3 regions of the Priestia sp. SB1 genome follow, and region 1 is predicted to be linked to each of the others. Evidence: riboswitches for the same ligand, from Rfam matches in the RefSeq annotation. Region 1 holds a riboswitch; each other region holds the start of a gene.

What was found. A riboswitch is a leader RNA that binds a small molecule or an ion and turns the genes downstream of it on or off. The one in region 1 is predicted to bind cyclic di-GMP.
Region 2: linked by a shared signal. The riboswitch ahead of WKH56_RS12795 (glycosyltransferase family 2 protein) and the one ahead of sinI (DNA-binding anti-repressor SinI) in region 1 are both predicted to bind cyclic di-GMP.
Region 3: linked by a shared signal. The riboswitch ahead of WKH56_RS06490 (intermediate filament family protein) and the one ahead of sinI (DNA-binding anti-repressor SinI) in region 1 are both predicted to bind cyclic di-GMP.

Annotation. Positions count from the first base shown of each region.
Region 1 is NZ_JBBJSS010000025.1:982-6,166, reverse strand. Features, by position in the region: gene WKH56_RS34720 (sensor domain-containing protein) at 1-526, shown strand, start outside; gene WKH56_RS34715 (AbrB/MazE/SpoVT family DNA-binding domain-containing protein) at 692-1,384, opposite strand; gene WKH56_RS34710 (anti-repressor SinI family protein) at 1,641-1,778, shown strand; gene sinI (DNA-binding anti-repressor SinI) at 1,811-1,933, opposite strand; cyclic di-GMP riboswitch class I at 1,953-2,037, opposite strand; gene WKH56_RS34700 (RNA polymerase sigma factor) at 2,182-2,718, opposite strand; gene WKH56_RS34695 (cell wall hydrolase) at 3,019-3,645, opposite strand; gene WKH56_RS34690 (hypothetical protein) at 3,901-4,278, opposite strand; gene WKH56_RS34685 (Alp7A family actin-like protein) at 4,296-5,185, opposite strand, start outside.
Region 2 is NZ_JBBJSS010000003.1:436,477-441,661, forward strand. Features, by position in the region: gene WKH56_RS12780 (Hsp70 family protein) at 1-908, opposite strand, end outside; gene WKH56_RS12785 (ankyrin repeat domain-containing protein) at 1,062-2,312, opposite strand; gene WKH56_RS12790 (hypothetical protein) at 2,601-3,428, shown strand; cyclic di-GMP riboswitch class I at 3,665-3,750, shown strand; gene WKH56_RS12795 (glycosyltransferase family 2 protein) at 3,774-5,185, shown strand, end outside.
Region 3 is NZ_JBBJSS010000002.1:220,759-225,943, forward strand. Features, by position in the region: gene WKH56_RS06475 (ABC transporter ATP-binding protein) at 1-461, shown strand, start outside; gene WKH56_RS06480 (ABC transporter permease) at 458-1,630, shown strand; gene safA (SafA/ExsA family spore coat assembly protein) at 2,003-2,614, shown strand; cyclic di-GMP riboswitch class II at 3,028-3,111, shown strand; gene WKH56_RS06490 (intermediate filament family protein) at 3,135-3,599, shown strand; gene WKH56_RS06495 (IS200/IS605 family accessory protein TnpB-related protein) at 3,894-5,185, opposite strand, start outside.

The DNA.
Region 1 (5,185 bases):
CAATCAAATGAAAACATGGACGGATATGTATTCTAGGGTTACCAAAATTGGCGTAAATGTATCGCCTATTCAATTGAAATCACCGGAATTTGTAAAAGATGTGGAAGATATCTTGAAAAAAACAGGACTTAATCCATCTTTTCTTGAAATTGAAATTACGGAAAACGTAATCCAATACAACCAAGATTTAAAAGAAGTCCTGATACCTCTCCAAAACTTAGGGATTAAAGTAGCCATGGATGATTTTGGAACGTGTTATTCCTCTCTGAGCCACCTCAGATATTTACCAATTAATACGTTAAAAATTGATAAATCATTTATTGATGATTTGGATCAAATAGGAAAAGTCCTCGTGGAAACAATTATTCAAATGGGGGAAAAATTGGGCTTGAATATAGTCGTAGAAGGAATTGAAACCGAAGAACAGTTACAATTTATAATAGAGAAAGGCTGTCAAGTCGGCCAAGGTTTCATATTTTATGAACCTCAACTACCTGAGAAGATGTATAATATTTTAACCTCATAGAAAAAATTATTACGTATCGGTAAAACAGATGCTGAGAGTTCTTTTTCCAAGACTGATAAATAATTCTATAACAACATGAATAAGTAATTGCAGTTACCTAATTAAACTGCAATTACTTTTTTAATTTTAATAAGAATATCTTATACAATGACGTGTTTAAATTTTCTAAAGAGCTTTTTTTATAATTAATTGATCTCCTAATGTTGTAATTTCCAAGGTATCGCCATTATAAATGTTTAAATAATCTCTGAGCTTTTTAGGAATGTTTAAGTATTTATCTTTCTTTATTACCCGTGATTGCCCTGTAAACAAAAGAATTCCTTCTGTAGGAAATTCATACTTGTGTTTTTTTGCGACAATAGTATTATTCCCTTTGATGAAGAACTGTAATTGTATATGTTCTTCTAAATCGAGAGATTTGAGCACAGAAGAAGGGAGTTTTACCCTCCCTTCTTTAATTTCAAGTAAAGATAACTTATTCAGTTCAGGTTCTAAAGGTTCCCTTATTAGACCTGTAGGTTTATTTTCCTCTTTTTTCTTCTTTAAAACAATGCTCGTATTAATGACTTTCACTTCTATTTCCTCGTGTAAATTTATATCATGTATTTCGCGAAGCATCTTTGGAATTACAATACAGCCTAATTCGTTGATAGATCTAGTCAAATTTTTTGCTGCTTTTTTCTCCAACCGTACCGGTAAAAATTTAACCTGTCTCATAACAAAAAAGGTTTTATAGTTGAAGAATTGTATTTTAGAAGATGGATGGATATTAGCATTCTTTAAAAACAGAGGTGGTATCTTTATCCTCCCCATATTATCAATTATTAAGTATTCTGTAAGTGATTCGTCCTTTTTCACTAATAAAAATCCTTTCAGTTTTACTTCCTTAAATAAAGGTCAACCTTGAATCTGCTTACTATTCATTGCTTACGTCTTTATTGGCTTAGCTAGGTCATTAAAATTTTGGTTTTCCATAAACCAAATAACTGTATTTATTCCAAAAATATCATATATTATTAAATAATAGGTTAAAAGTAATAATTTTTACTTTATGGGTTATATTGAAAAGTAATTTACTTTATAATAGGACAAGTTGTAGAGGAGGAATATTACAGTGAATAATTTAACTACCCTTCCCCAGGAATGGCTAGATTTAGTCAAAGAAGCGATGAATTCAGACATTACTCAAGAGGAATTTAAAGAGTTTTTAAATAGAAGATCTCAAGAATTAAATAACCATAAACAACATTAATGAATGATTAATGTTGTTTATGGTCATTGTATCTATTTACTCTCTAGGAATTTCCTAATTTCTTCAATAGTCAATTCTAATTCCTTAGCTTCCCTTATAAGTTCAATCCACTCTTGATTTAGTTCTTGTACTACTAATTGTCCTTTACTGTCCATAAGAATTACCTCCAGATATTCAGGGGGCTCAGCTGCCATAGCCCTTAGACCTTAGACCTGTAGCTTTGCGTCCTAGCTTTTCAACTAGTTTGCCTTTATCTCAATATGTAAATTTATAAGTATTTTACTATATAATGGTTGTCGGATTTTGTCAAAAAAAGTATCGTCATTTATTTTTTTCTACAACCTACATACACTGTTGATATCTAATAAAAAAGAGCATTATAAAAAAACAAATAAATATTTAGCTAATTATCACCTTTTTCTGGATACATCTTTCTTAATAAATATTTTGCTCGATGAAGCCTTGCCTTAACTGTACCTAAACTAATATTTAAAGCAGTAGCAACCTCATTGTAAGGTAAGTCTTTAAAATAAAAATAAACAATAACATTCTGATACTTTTCAGGTAAAATATCTATCCTTTTAAGAAGTTCCTCATTTTCCAATCTTTCTATTACATGTTGTTCCAATAATATAGTATCAATGTTTTGTGAGTATTGAGTCATCTCTATATTGTTAGAGGATATGACTCGTTTGTTCTTCACCCTTCTCAAAAAATCAATACTCTGATTAACAGTAACACGATATAACCATGCATACGCTGATTTTTTACTATCTTTACCTTCTAGCTTCAGAAGTTGATAGTACTTAATCCAGACCTGCTGCACAATGTCTTCGGCCGCATGACTGTCTTTTACATATGCTGAGGCTATATTTAAAAGTTGTGTTTGATATTGCTCTACTAGGCTATTTACAGTTACCTCGTATTCAAATTCCTTCAATTGTAATCATCCAAACTAGTTAAATTCTCTTTTAAGTTGTCTATGCTGAACAAAACTTAATGACAGCAAAATAAAAAGCTACCTCATCAGTAGAAGAGGTAGCTTTTTGTCAGGGTTCAAACGTATAAGATGTATTAAAATCGAATGGCAACTCAATTATATCATGTTTTTTCCATAAAAGTTATATTAAACCTTTAAAACATCTAGATCATAAATGACTGCATATTCTATGTAAGTCAATTATACGAATATATAATAGCTAAAAATATATTACTTCATTTGTACTCTAACTATTTAAAGCTAATAAGCAAAAACGTGACTACCGATTCTCTTGTATGCTTTGCGTGTAAATATCCATTTATTTGTTGCAGTTGTAGGATTATAATAATAGACAGCCCCATTGGTAGGATCCCATCCTTTAAATGCATCCGTTACTGCTCTATAAGCGGATTGATTTGGTGCCAAAGCGTATTGTCCATCATTTAAAGCTGTAAACGCATTTGGTTGACTAATAACGCCAGGTATACTTTGTGGAAAATCTGGACTTTTAGCACGGTTTAGAATGACGGCTGCTACAGCTACTTGCCCCTCATAGACCTCACCTCGCGCCTCTCCATAAACCACATGCGCCATTTGTTCTACATTATTTATTTTTGCATATGTACCAGGTCCGACGACCCCGTCTTGCGTGATCCCCACATCATGTTGAAAATTCTTAACGGCTTGCTGAGTCAATAAACCATACTGACCAGTTGGATTTACGTGTAAATATCCCATCTTAACTAGCTGTGTTTGCAGCGAAGTTATTTCTTGTTTATGACTAGTTGATTGTAACGACACAGACGCGGATGCGGGAGATCCTATGTATAGAGTTCCTACTAAGGAAACGCCTAGAAATCCTACTTTCAGTTTCTTTAAAAAGTGCATGTAATTTCTCCTTTGTTTAAATAATTATTAAAACTCAGCCTTTATCCTGTAAGGTATAATTGTTTGTACTGCTTTACGTAGTACTCTTTATATTTTAATGATAAATAGACCTTGGATAAAAGTTAGGTAATATGTCTACTGAATTTAGGAGTCGATTGGTTAATTTTAACGCTAATATGAATTTAAACCAGTGTGAATAGTCCTATTAAGTAAAAACAGAAAAAACCACTAGTATGTTTCTAGTGGCTTTACTGTTTAAAAATCGTTATATTCTTCTAAGTCATCATCGTCTAATGAGCCAGATATATTTTCTAAATCGGCAATCTTTCCTTCTTTCACTCGGGAAACCTTTAAAGGCTCTTCTTCTTTGAAAGAGACACTTCCTACAAAACCTGTTGTTTTTGCTAATGTTTTTAACTCAGCTAATTCATTCTTTATATGTTCAAGCATTTCGTAGGTTCGTGTGTTTTCCATTGCTTTTCTTTCAGTAGATGAATCATCTAGATCACGTAGAATTAAAGACGAAATATAATCCCCTAACTTACGCGATTTAGCATATGTGGCTAGTTGATTGTACACTTCATCACTCAATCGATTTGTCTTAATCGTAAACGCATTTTGACGCTCTGACATCCTTATCACCTACGTTGTTAGGATTTAACGGCTTTCTTCTCTGCTGCTTGCTTCTTTTGAACGTAACCAATACTACGAATCTCTAAGCCAAATAAATTTAAGTGACGGCTATCTTGAGGAACCTTATGGTACTTGTCTGTACGTTCTTCTCCAATTTTTTCACGCATACTATTCATGATAGCAACTTCTAAAGTAGGAGCTACCCCTCCACAGTACACATATTTACGCACTTTATTTGCTGGTGGTGGTGCAACATCATTTAATTTAGCCAATAAAATCTCTACATATTCTCGAAGAGAAGACTTAATTGTACTTGTTAAATCAATGGATTTGCCTGTGTTTTCGTTTTTTAATACAAACTTTTGTTTACTGTAGTTATCAAGAATAAATTGATCAAACGCACGTAAGTCTGTAAACAGTTCTAAGAATTTCTCTTTACGCAATTTATCGATATGCGCTAAATAAGGGATGCCTTCAATGCTTTGGAATGATTCGCGACTATTGGCAGCTTTCAACCCTTCTGGTAGAATAACCACATCGATGGAACCACCACCAATGTCTACCATAACTGTTTCACATTCTACATACTCATTTGCATCTTCACGATCTTCAAGCGTTAAGTCTTTTTTCAAGGCAAAACGTGCACTTTCTCCCTCTTTTAAGCACGCACTTTCTTCTACTACTACTTTTAACGTATTTTCAAAGCCCGGTGTATGCACAGTAAACGAATGGTCGCCTAAGAAACGATTTGCCATGGCTTTTTGAGCTGCACCAAATGTGCTTTCTTTCTTAAGGAGCCAGATTGGTAACATGGTAGAAAAATAGTCAATTTCAATTGTATTGTCTTTTTTATTTTTCGCATGTAACGCATGGTAATACGCAATCGCAGCTAAAAAGGTGATGTATG
Region 2 (5,185 bases), on a different contig from region 1:
CTGCTAATATCTCTTTTGGTTAAATCAGCTTCTTCTAATACCTCATTCATTTTATTAATCGTTCGTTCTAGCAATGGCTGAACCATTTTGTTAAATGTTTCAACGTCCACTTCTTCATCAATATGAGTTCCAAAAATATCTGGTATAGATATATCCGTAAAGTCACTTTCTGAAAGTTCTTTTTTTGCTTCTTCTGCCGCTTCCTTAAGACGTTGCATAGAAAGCGAACCTGGGGACATTTGATTAGCAGCAGCCCCATTAGAAACGTTACTTAATAAATAGTTCATAATTTTTTCATCAAAGTCGTCACCACCAAGCAATGAATCACCATCAACGGCTTCAACTTCAAATGAATTGCCTTCTACTTTTAAGATAGATACATCAAACGTTCCTCCGCCTAGGTCATATACCATAATCGTTTGGTTTCTTTCTTTATCAAGACCATAGGCAATAGCTGCAGCTGTAGGTTCAGAAAGCAGTCTTAGCACATTAAAGCCCGCTAGTTCTCCCGCTTTTTTAGTCGCTTCACGCTGTTCATCTGTAAAATAAGCCGGAATGGTAATAACAGCATCTTTTACTTCTTCACCTAAATATTTACTTGCTTCGGTTTTTATCTTTTTTAGGATTTCCTGAGCAATGTCTACTGGGGTTAAAGCTTTATTATGTATATGGTATTGCTTATTGGAATCTCCAATAAAGCGCTTAGAAGAAGAAACAGTATTTTGAGGATCAATATATAATCTCGCTTTAGCTGAATGCCCTACTAAAATTTGTCCGTTGTCTTTGTAAGATACTACCGAGGGCAGCACTTTTTTTCCTTCAATTGGAATACTTTCAACTTTCCCTCTGCGATATACAGCAGCCGTTGAATTACTCGTTCCCAAATCTATCCCAACAGATAAACCCATATAACCACTCCTTTTTTCTTATTAAAGAATAAAAAAATACAAAAATATCTATTTAACAAAACTTTAGAACTAAACAATTAACATTTTACTACATATTATTGTAAAAATCTCTATATTTTTATCTATTTTGCCCGCTATATAACGACATAAAATTTAATCTATATCTTCATCTTCACCAATAACAAGTTCTTCAAGAGAACCAAATTCTTCTTGCTCAGCAATGGTTGCCGCCGTTTCATTATTGTTTAAAACAAGATTAGGGTCTGCACCGTATTGTAATAAAAGTTGAACAGCGGCTTTATTATGCTGTTTAATCGCCATTACAAGAGCCGTCGTCTGTCCTTCATCACTCTCACTTTCATTACTAACATAGTTAGGATCCGCTCCGTAATCTAATAGAAGATGAATTAAGTTAGTCACTTCTTCAGCAGACTTTTCTACTCCATTCGAATTCTGCTGTAGAGCTGCTTCTAAGGGCACGAAATCTACTTGAGCACTGCTTAAATTAGGGTTTGCTTCATGATCTAGCAATAAACGTGCTATGTCATGCCTTCCTTCTCCCACAGCTTCCAATAAGGGACGTGTATCTCTCATATCGATGTCGACATTGACATTAGGATCTTCTAACGCACTTTTAGCACTTACAAAATCATCATTTAAAATAGCATCCATAAGAAGTTCCTCCGAAGAAACTTCATTTCTAACATCTTTTGGATCAGATAACTCATCTGTTCGTTCATTTAAATTTTCATTGGACTTACGGTCAACTTCTGTTTGTGTTTTTGTATCAATTTCTCCTTTCTCAGTAGATTCCGGAGTTTCAACAGGCTTGTTAACATTTGTTTCCTGACTAACGTTCTTACTGAATATATAGTTCATTCTTTTAGATATATCGCTCTCTAGCTTATTCATCATCGTCTCTGTTTGCTGTAAACCTTCTTTACCTTTATTAAGATTCGAAAGGAAATCCTCTATATTAAATTCCTCATACGGTTCTTGCTCTATATCTTTAGCAGTAGTCTCGATTAGCTCAAGGGAGTTTAAATACTGGTGATTAATGTCATAAACTAACGGCGGCACATCCTCAATGCCTTCAGCTTCATTAATGTAGTTATTTAAGGATAGAAGATTTTGTTTATAGCGCTCACCGTATTCCTTATTGTTCATGTACGAATTGTTCTGCTCCATTTGATTAGAATTGATGGTTAGCTGGTCAATACTGAACTTTATAATCTTTATATTCTCTTCAACTGAGTCTCCATATAGTTCATATTCATCTCGGTATGTTTCTAAATGCTCTTTCAGTTCATTATTGGACATGTCATCTAGTCTCATCCCTCCTTCCTGCTGGCTCATTTCTTTTTTCCCTACGCATCCTGTTAAAACAAATATTAAAAAAATCATTAAACCTACAAACCTAAAACCATTAAGCATTTCTTCACCTTTTTCTATATATTTTGATGACTAAGTAAAAATTACCTAATAACTCCATTTTATATCGACAATTTTTACAAAAAAGAAAGTTCTTAAGGCTTATAAATATAGAAAATTAATCTATTTATCAGTAAGATATATGTAAACTTCTTATAAAGTCACTAAAATTTCATAGCAAGCAATAAAGGTTGAATTTCTATGTTAAGATGTTCTGGAAATTTTTAACTAAAGAGAAACGAATAGGAGGGTCATTTTTATATGAGAAAATCTATTTTTCTTTCTTTAACGGCAATTCTTATTAGTAGTTTACTTATCGTATTGTTCTCCAAACAAGCGCACCCAACTAAAAACGAAAGATCCTCGGCTAAAATAACAGTAGATAAAAGGGCTCCTAATTTAACGGGTAAAAAGATTTCTTTAGAAGAAACAAGGCTTAACAGCCGTTATAGCACTTTACTTAGAGATACAAAAGGTCAGGATTATAATGTGTATGTACTTTCTTTACAAGATAAAAGATGGATTGCAGGGCCAAATGATGTATGGGCTGGTATTAGTGAAGGAGATGAAATATTTGAAGGTGATTATCAAATAGGCATTCAACCGACGAACGAATCATCTGTTTACCTGCAAGATGTTAAAATGAAAGACTATCAATATAACAAAACAAGAAACATGATTTTTACCCTCACTTTATCGAAGCATCAACCAAACTTCTTATTCTTTTCAACAAGAGAAGCTAGTGTCTCAGAAGGCGGCCCTGCCTATTATTTAAAAGATGGTAAATTAACCAAAGCAACGTTCTTTGAAGAAGGCGAAACATCTCAAGAATTATCTTTTTCATCACGACCTAAGCCAATAGGAAACAATAATATCCAGCTCATTAATTACTGGAATGGAGGCCCTATCGGATGGGAATTTAGCACATATCAGTTCAACAAAAATAGTGGCACCTTCATATATAAGGGTTCTAAGTTTTACATAGACAATGACTCAAGCGAAGGAGAGCAAGTAGCGAAACAATGGAACAACTCTCCAAGTTTCTTTGTTGAAACACCTCAGTCTAAGAAAGAGGTATTAGGATTCTAAACTAAAAAAAGCGAACTGCCCAGGCAGTTCGCTTTTTTATTAACCTCTTTTTCTTCTAGGATATAAAAATACAGAGGTTTTCTATGTTTTAATCTATCCCTTATCGAAATTTGTCGAATCTTTTTTAGGGTAATTCAACCTATTTTTATGGTAAAATCTAAAAAAGATATTCGTTATATAGTATCATTTTAGATATTTCGTTCTTTAAAGAAAACGAAAGTGATGAACTTAACTTGTTCAGTTAAAGGCAAACCAGTCGAAAGGCTGGGACGCAAAACTTCAGGTCTAAGGTCCTTAGGACTAGGATAGCTGGGTTTCCTGATATATCAGGGGGTAAAGGAAAACATGAACAATCAGCGTGTCGTTACTGGAAGTATTGGAGCTTCGTACATGAGGCCGCGCATTGTGGCATTCATTCCGGCGCACAATGAAGAAAAATCAATTCGCGACTGCTTGGCAGGATTAGGCGATCAGCTTCTTCCAAATAATGTGGAGCTTGATGTATTTGTGATTGCAGATAACTGTACGGACCGCACAAAAGAAAAAGCGGAGCTGGCCGGAGATGAATTTGATTTAAATGTAAAAGTACTGGTCACTGAAGGCAATAAACAACGAAAAGTCGGCGCGTTAAATACGGCTTGGAAAAAGATATATGGAGATACGCTGGATTTATATAATACGACGCTGACGAAATATCAGCAGCTGTATAAAGAGTCGATTAAAGCGATTTTAGGGATGGATGCAGACAGCCGTTTGGCTCCAAAAGCACTCATTAATTTATGGGAAGATTTGATGACGTCGCGAAACATCGGCGGCGTGATGGCAAAATATACGATGAGAATGCCTAAAAAGAAAAGCTCGCTCTCAAAAGATGATGTGCACTATGAGGAAAAGCTGGCAAGCGGCGAGTACGGCGGACCGATAGCCCGGTGGTGGACGCATCAGCAAAAGCAGGATATGGCAAGCTGGCTGTTAGATCTTCAGTATCACGGCGGAAGCACGTATGTACTCGGCGGTCAGGCTACGTTGTTTCGTCCTGAAGCGCTTCAAAATATAGTGGAAGAAAATAAACTTGACGGTCCTTGGCAAAATGACAGCGACGTTGAAGATATGCTGCTGACGTGGCAGCTGCAAAAATCCAATTGGAAAACGTTAATCAGTCCCGGCGCTCGCTGCTTTGTGGACTCGATGAGAAGCTATCATACGTACCGTGAACAGCGTAATAAATGGAAGTCTGGAACCGTTGATTTACTGACAAACGGAAACTTGGACGTCAGAACCAAGCATAAAGGAAAGCTGTGGCGTTCACAGATCAAAACGCTGTGTGATTTGCTCATTCGCCTGCTGTTTATTGTATTGTTATCGGCTGCGCTTGCGACCGATCAATTTTACTGGTCGTGGCTTTGGATCATTCCAATTGCGTTAGCTTCTGTGTTAAATATTATGCTCGCTGTCAAAACGCCGATGCACAGGCCGATTGATGTAATACTGGCTGGTCTTTTGATTAGTCCGGAAATTTATTTATGGGTGAATTTAATTACGTTCGGTCAAGTGTGGCTAGAGAGGCTTGCGGCTAATAAAAAAGACGGCTGGGCGAATCAATACAACGCAGAAAACGGAAAAACGCGCAGTAAATTAGGGCAAGGCATTTTAACAGGCTTTGCGTTTACAGGAATGATTGTTGTTCTGTGCATTTACTTCCGTGACTACTTAACGAGTCCTTCTGTACAGCAAGCTATTTACCCGTACTTAATGAA
Region 3 (5,185 bases), on a different contig from region 1:
ATGAACTCTCAACAATTCGCAATCAGAAAATAGGTTTTATCTTTCAAAACTTTAATCTTCTAACAAAATTGTCTGCTATTGAAAACGTAGAACTGCCGCTAATTTATAGAGGAGTAAAACAAGGGGAGAGAAGGAAAGTAGCAACAGAGTCATTAGAAAAGGTTGGTCTGGGGGAAAGAGTTCATCACCTTCCTACAAAATTATCTGGAGGCCAACAACAGCGTGTAGCTATAGCGAGAGCATTAGCAGGAAATCCACCAATACTTCTTGCGGATGAACCCACTGGCGCATTAGATTCAAAAACCAGTAAGGCTATTATGGAACTACTTAAAGAGTTAAATAAACAAGGACATACAATTGTTATTATTACTCACGATTTAGAAGTTGCTAACCAGGCTAAAAGGGTAGTTCAGATAAAGGATGGAAAGTTAGGGAATGTCACAGTGGGTGGTAAGAAATGAATTTTTTTACGGCTATAAAAATGGCAATGAAGAATTTAAAATCACATAAGTTACGTTCTTTTCTTACAATGCTCGGAATTGTTATTGGTATTTCATCAGTTATCACTCTCATATCGATTGCTCAAAGCTCTACACGGATGATTACAGATGAAGTCAAAGATTTAGGATCCAATTTAATTACTGTAGGAATTGTAGGTAGGGGAACTACGACTTCAATTGACTACAAAGAAACACTAGATTGGAAAGAAAAAGAAGGTATTGAAAAGGTTTCTCCTGTTATAAGTGGTAATGTAGAAGCGAAATACAACAGCAAGAAGGAAACAGTAAGCATTGATGGTATAACTCCTAATTACGAAGATGTGCAGAACTTTCATATTCAATCTGGAAGATACATAATGCCAATTGACGTAGATACAAGACAAAAAGTAGTATTAATCGGAGCAGAAGCAGCTAAGACGTTCTTTGGAAAAACAAATCCAATAGGTAAACAGCTCTCTTTAAATGGATTGCCTTTTACGGTTGTGGGACTACTTGAAGAAAAAGGGGAGTCATTGTTAAGTTCTTACGATGATAAGATATTGATACCTATTAGTACTTCAGAGAGATTACTTTTTACATCGGGTGTCAAAGTAGTTAATATTCAGGCTAGTAGTGCAGAAGATGTAGAGTTAGCTATTTCAACGATAGACAAAACATTAAAAACGAAATTTAAGAACGATACAAATAGTTATAGCATATTAAATCAGCAGGATCTATTGGATACGATGGATACAGTTACTCAAACAATGTCGTTGCTATTAGCGGGTATTTCAGGCATCTCCTTATTAGTAGGAGGTATAGGAATAATGAACATAATGCTTGTATCTGTAACAGAAAGAACAAAGGAAATTGGAATTAGAAAAGCAATAGGGGCTAAACGAAAAGATATTCTGAGTCTGTTCCTAATAGAGTCGGTTGTTCTAACGACAATTGGAGGAGTAATTGGCATTCTTATTGGAATTGGTGGAACATATGGAATCTCTAGTCTAATGAATGTAGAACCATATGTAGCACCTGCAATAGTTATATCTTCATTTATATTTTCTATGCTAATAGGTATTGTGTTTGGTATTTTACCGGCCAACAGAGCAGCAAAGTTAAAACCAATAGATGCATTGAGAAACGAATAGTATAAAAGTTCGCTTTACATAAGCGAACTTTTATTTGGTTGATATGGTACTATTTCTTCAGTAGTGAACTTAATTAAATCATTTATATAAATGTAAATTATAGGATTTTAATTCAATATATCCGACTAGTTTTATACTTTTTTAAGCTTTACTGAGGCAATTAATTACAAGGTAATTCACACCAACATAATCATAAATATAGGACTTGATATACCTTTTTTTAAAGGATTTGCGTATAAAAATATCATAAATATGTAATTTAAGGTAGTTTTATAAATTGTTAGCATTAGAATGAAAAATTTACCTCTATCCCCCCGCTATTAAATTGTTGCATAATGGTCACTGTTGAAAAAAAGTGTGGAGGTAAGACAATTGAAAAAAGGTATTATTGCATTAGGTTTGGCGGCATCACTAGCACTACCATTAACTGCTCAAGCAGCTACTACATATACGGTCCAAAAGGGCGACACGATGTGGAAAATTGCTTCAAAGTATCACGTAGGAACTTCTGAGGTTATTAAGAGTAATCCTTCGGTTAAAAACCCTAACACTATCTATCCTGGTCAAAAACTTAACATCCCTACAGTTGATTCAGCTACACAATCTTTTGAAGAACAAGTAGTTACATTAACAAATAAGGAAAGAGCAAAACAAGGTTTAAAACCACTTACAATGAATTGGGAGCTTCAAAGAGTAGCCCGCATTAAATCAGAAGATATGAGAGACAAAAATTACTTTGATCACAACTCTCCTACATACGGTTCACCATTTGATATGATGAAAAACTTTAGAATTAAATACACTAGCGCTGGGGAAAACATTGCAGCTGGACAACAAACTCCGGAAGCAGTTGTTAAGGCTTGGATGGAAAGCCCAGGTCACCGTGCAAACATCCTTAACAGCTCTTACAACCAAATTGGTGTAGGTTATGCTAAAGGCGGAAGTTATGGTATTTATTGGACTCAACAGTTTATTAAAAACTAAGAAACATAGAAAAAGAAGCACTTTTATAAGTGCTTCTTTTTTTCTACTAAGTATTCTAAAAACTGCTGTTTTTTTAATTTGTTTAAGAACCTGCATTCATATCCCTCTGTCTGGTCTTCAGAATAGATAGCAAATCCATAATGATAAGTAATTTTGTTTTTTTAACTATTTCCACTAGTAAGCTTGAAGTGGGGAGTTCAGTAGTCTTAAATAAAAGATTGGTTTATTTTCTATTTTCCATTACATATATGTCCTTGAAATCTTGTTTTTGAGCAACTTAAATGATAAAAGCAAGTAAGAGAAATCCATATTTAATGAAGTGGCTAGGTATGGGATATCTAACATATGCTTTTATCAAAAATAAGAGGTATCTATACAAATAGGTTCAATGAAAAAAGAGTGAGTGAAAGTAACTCATAAGAGGGAGTTAAGAAGCAAGGTCTATACGTGGGCACTTGGATCTTGTGGAGCTATTAGTGCAACCGACCGCTTTCTTTTACATTGTGGGGAGAAGATAATTGTGAAAAAAATTAAAGTAAGTAAAAAAGCTGCTGGATTAGTTTTAGCGGGTACAATTGTAATTAGCTCAATGGGTACTACAGCATATGCCGCTTATGGAGACCAATGGAATGCATTAATTACAAAAGGTGTAGACAAGCTATATACAGCTGTGTTCCCTGAAATTAAACAAAAGACTGATGAAAAAGAAACAGCTATTATTGATCAAATTTCAAACGATGTAAGTAGAAATGTAAAATTGATTAGTGAAGATGTTAAAAAGCATAAAGAACAATTAATTCAGCGTAATGAGAAAGAATTGGATAGTTACTACATTCAAACAATATCTGATTTAGAGACAACAGCAAATAATGCTTCGAAGGTAAAGAAAGATGAATTGACTAGGAAAGCTGATCAGGAGTTGAATGAAGCAAAGAGAAATATTGATGCTAAAATTCAAGCTGAACTAGTAAATGCAACTAATTGAACTACCCCCACTTAGCAAGCTTGAAGTGGGGGATTCCTAAAACCTTTAAAGACTTAGGAACCCTTCCCGTTCAACGGGGTCGGTTAACCATACAAATTACAGAAGTGTCCCTTCGGGACAACCGCACATACAGTTCTTTCTATGTAAGCAAGTGCTTGTAGCGGGTACCCCAACCTTCATTTGTATGGAATCGTTTGAACATCCTTGCAATGCACCCAAACCTTAGAAAATCGCTATCTGCTCCGGTAGCGTTAGTAAGTATTTGGTACAAGAAGTTCAAGTTATGTATATTGCTTATGCAAAAGCTTTCTTTAAATGTTTACTTTCTTTTTCTGTTAATTCTTCGTGTGTAAGATTAATGTGCTGAAATGGTTTATTTACATTGAACAGTTCATAGAACAATTCCGTTCGTACATTGAACTTTTTATTGAGTGCCCACCATTGTTTCCAGTAGGGCAACTGTTCACGCACAATATGATGACGAAGCACCTGTGGTGCTTTTTCTTTGTAACCAAGACCTTTACGGCCAATTGTATAGCTAGCTGCTTGGTGAATAGAGATACCAAATTTACGCATATATTTAAGTTTGCCTGTAATAGATGTGTACGCTGGATTCACAACCATTACAGCTACACCCATCTTTTGAGCACGGCTTTCAATAGCTTGCGTCATTTTACGGTAAGCGAAGACACTTTTTAAACGGTTAGCCTTTTTATTTCCGTAAGCATCGCCAGTCTTGGAGAGTGTCGTATCAATGTCTTCCATTACAATTGGCTTGTTCTTGCGAACAGCTAAGTCTACAAGCGCTATGGCTTCTGCTTCAAGGATTTTTGTTGATTGACCAGTTGTTTTTTTATGTAGAGAAAACGAAAGCTTTCCACTTTCTAAAAAATTACCGTCCTTTGAAACATCTGTCCAGGCGAAGTGATCCACATTGCAATCTACACCAATGACGCCATCAGACGTAGAGAAATTTATGGACACTTCTTCTTCAACATCTAGTAAACATTTAATAATGTAATAGTCTTTGTGATCTTCGACAGACCAGGAGATAGGTTTTCCATTCGCCTTTTTATCTTTACAGTTCCGTTGGCGAATAACCGTTTGATTAACTTGTTCTTGTCCATAAGGAAAAACTACATTTGAAAACGTCACAACTTTTCCCGAAAGGGAAGTCATATGTAAGTCGCTTGTATCCGGTTGATAACTAAAGACAAAGTTCCCTGATGCTGAGTCTTTACGCCCTGAAATTAGTACTTGTTTGTTTCGTGCAGCTAAAAAGAGTTCTCGCCAAGACTGATGATCTTGTGCAAACTCTTTTTTTGTAAATTGGTGTTTAAACAACTTTTTCGAGCCAAAGACCACGCTGGAAATATGTGTGATTAACTTCTCTTTCTTACCTTCTAGACGAAAAAGGCGATGTTCTAAGCGCCCAATTTTTGCTTTAAGTCGTTTAATTGTGACATCTAGATATTGATGTTCGAATAAGTAGGTATTCATCCAAACGAGAGAACAACTCTTCAATTCTAGTGAAACCATTCCACTGGAGTGTAAAGTGTAGTTTCTATTTTTGGGAAACCATAGGT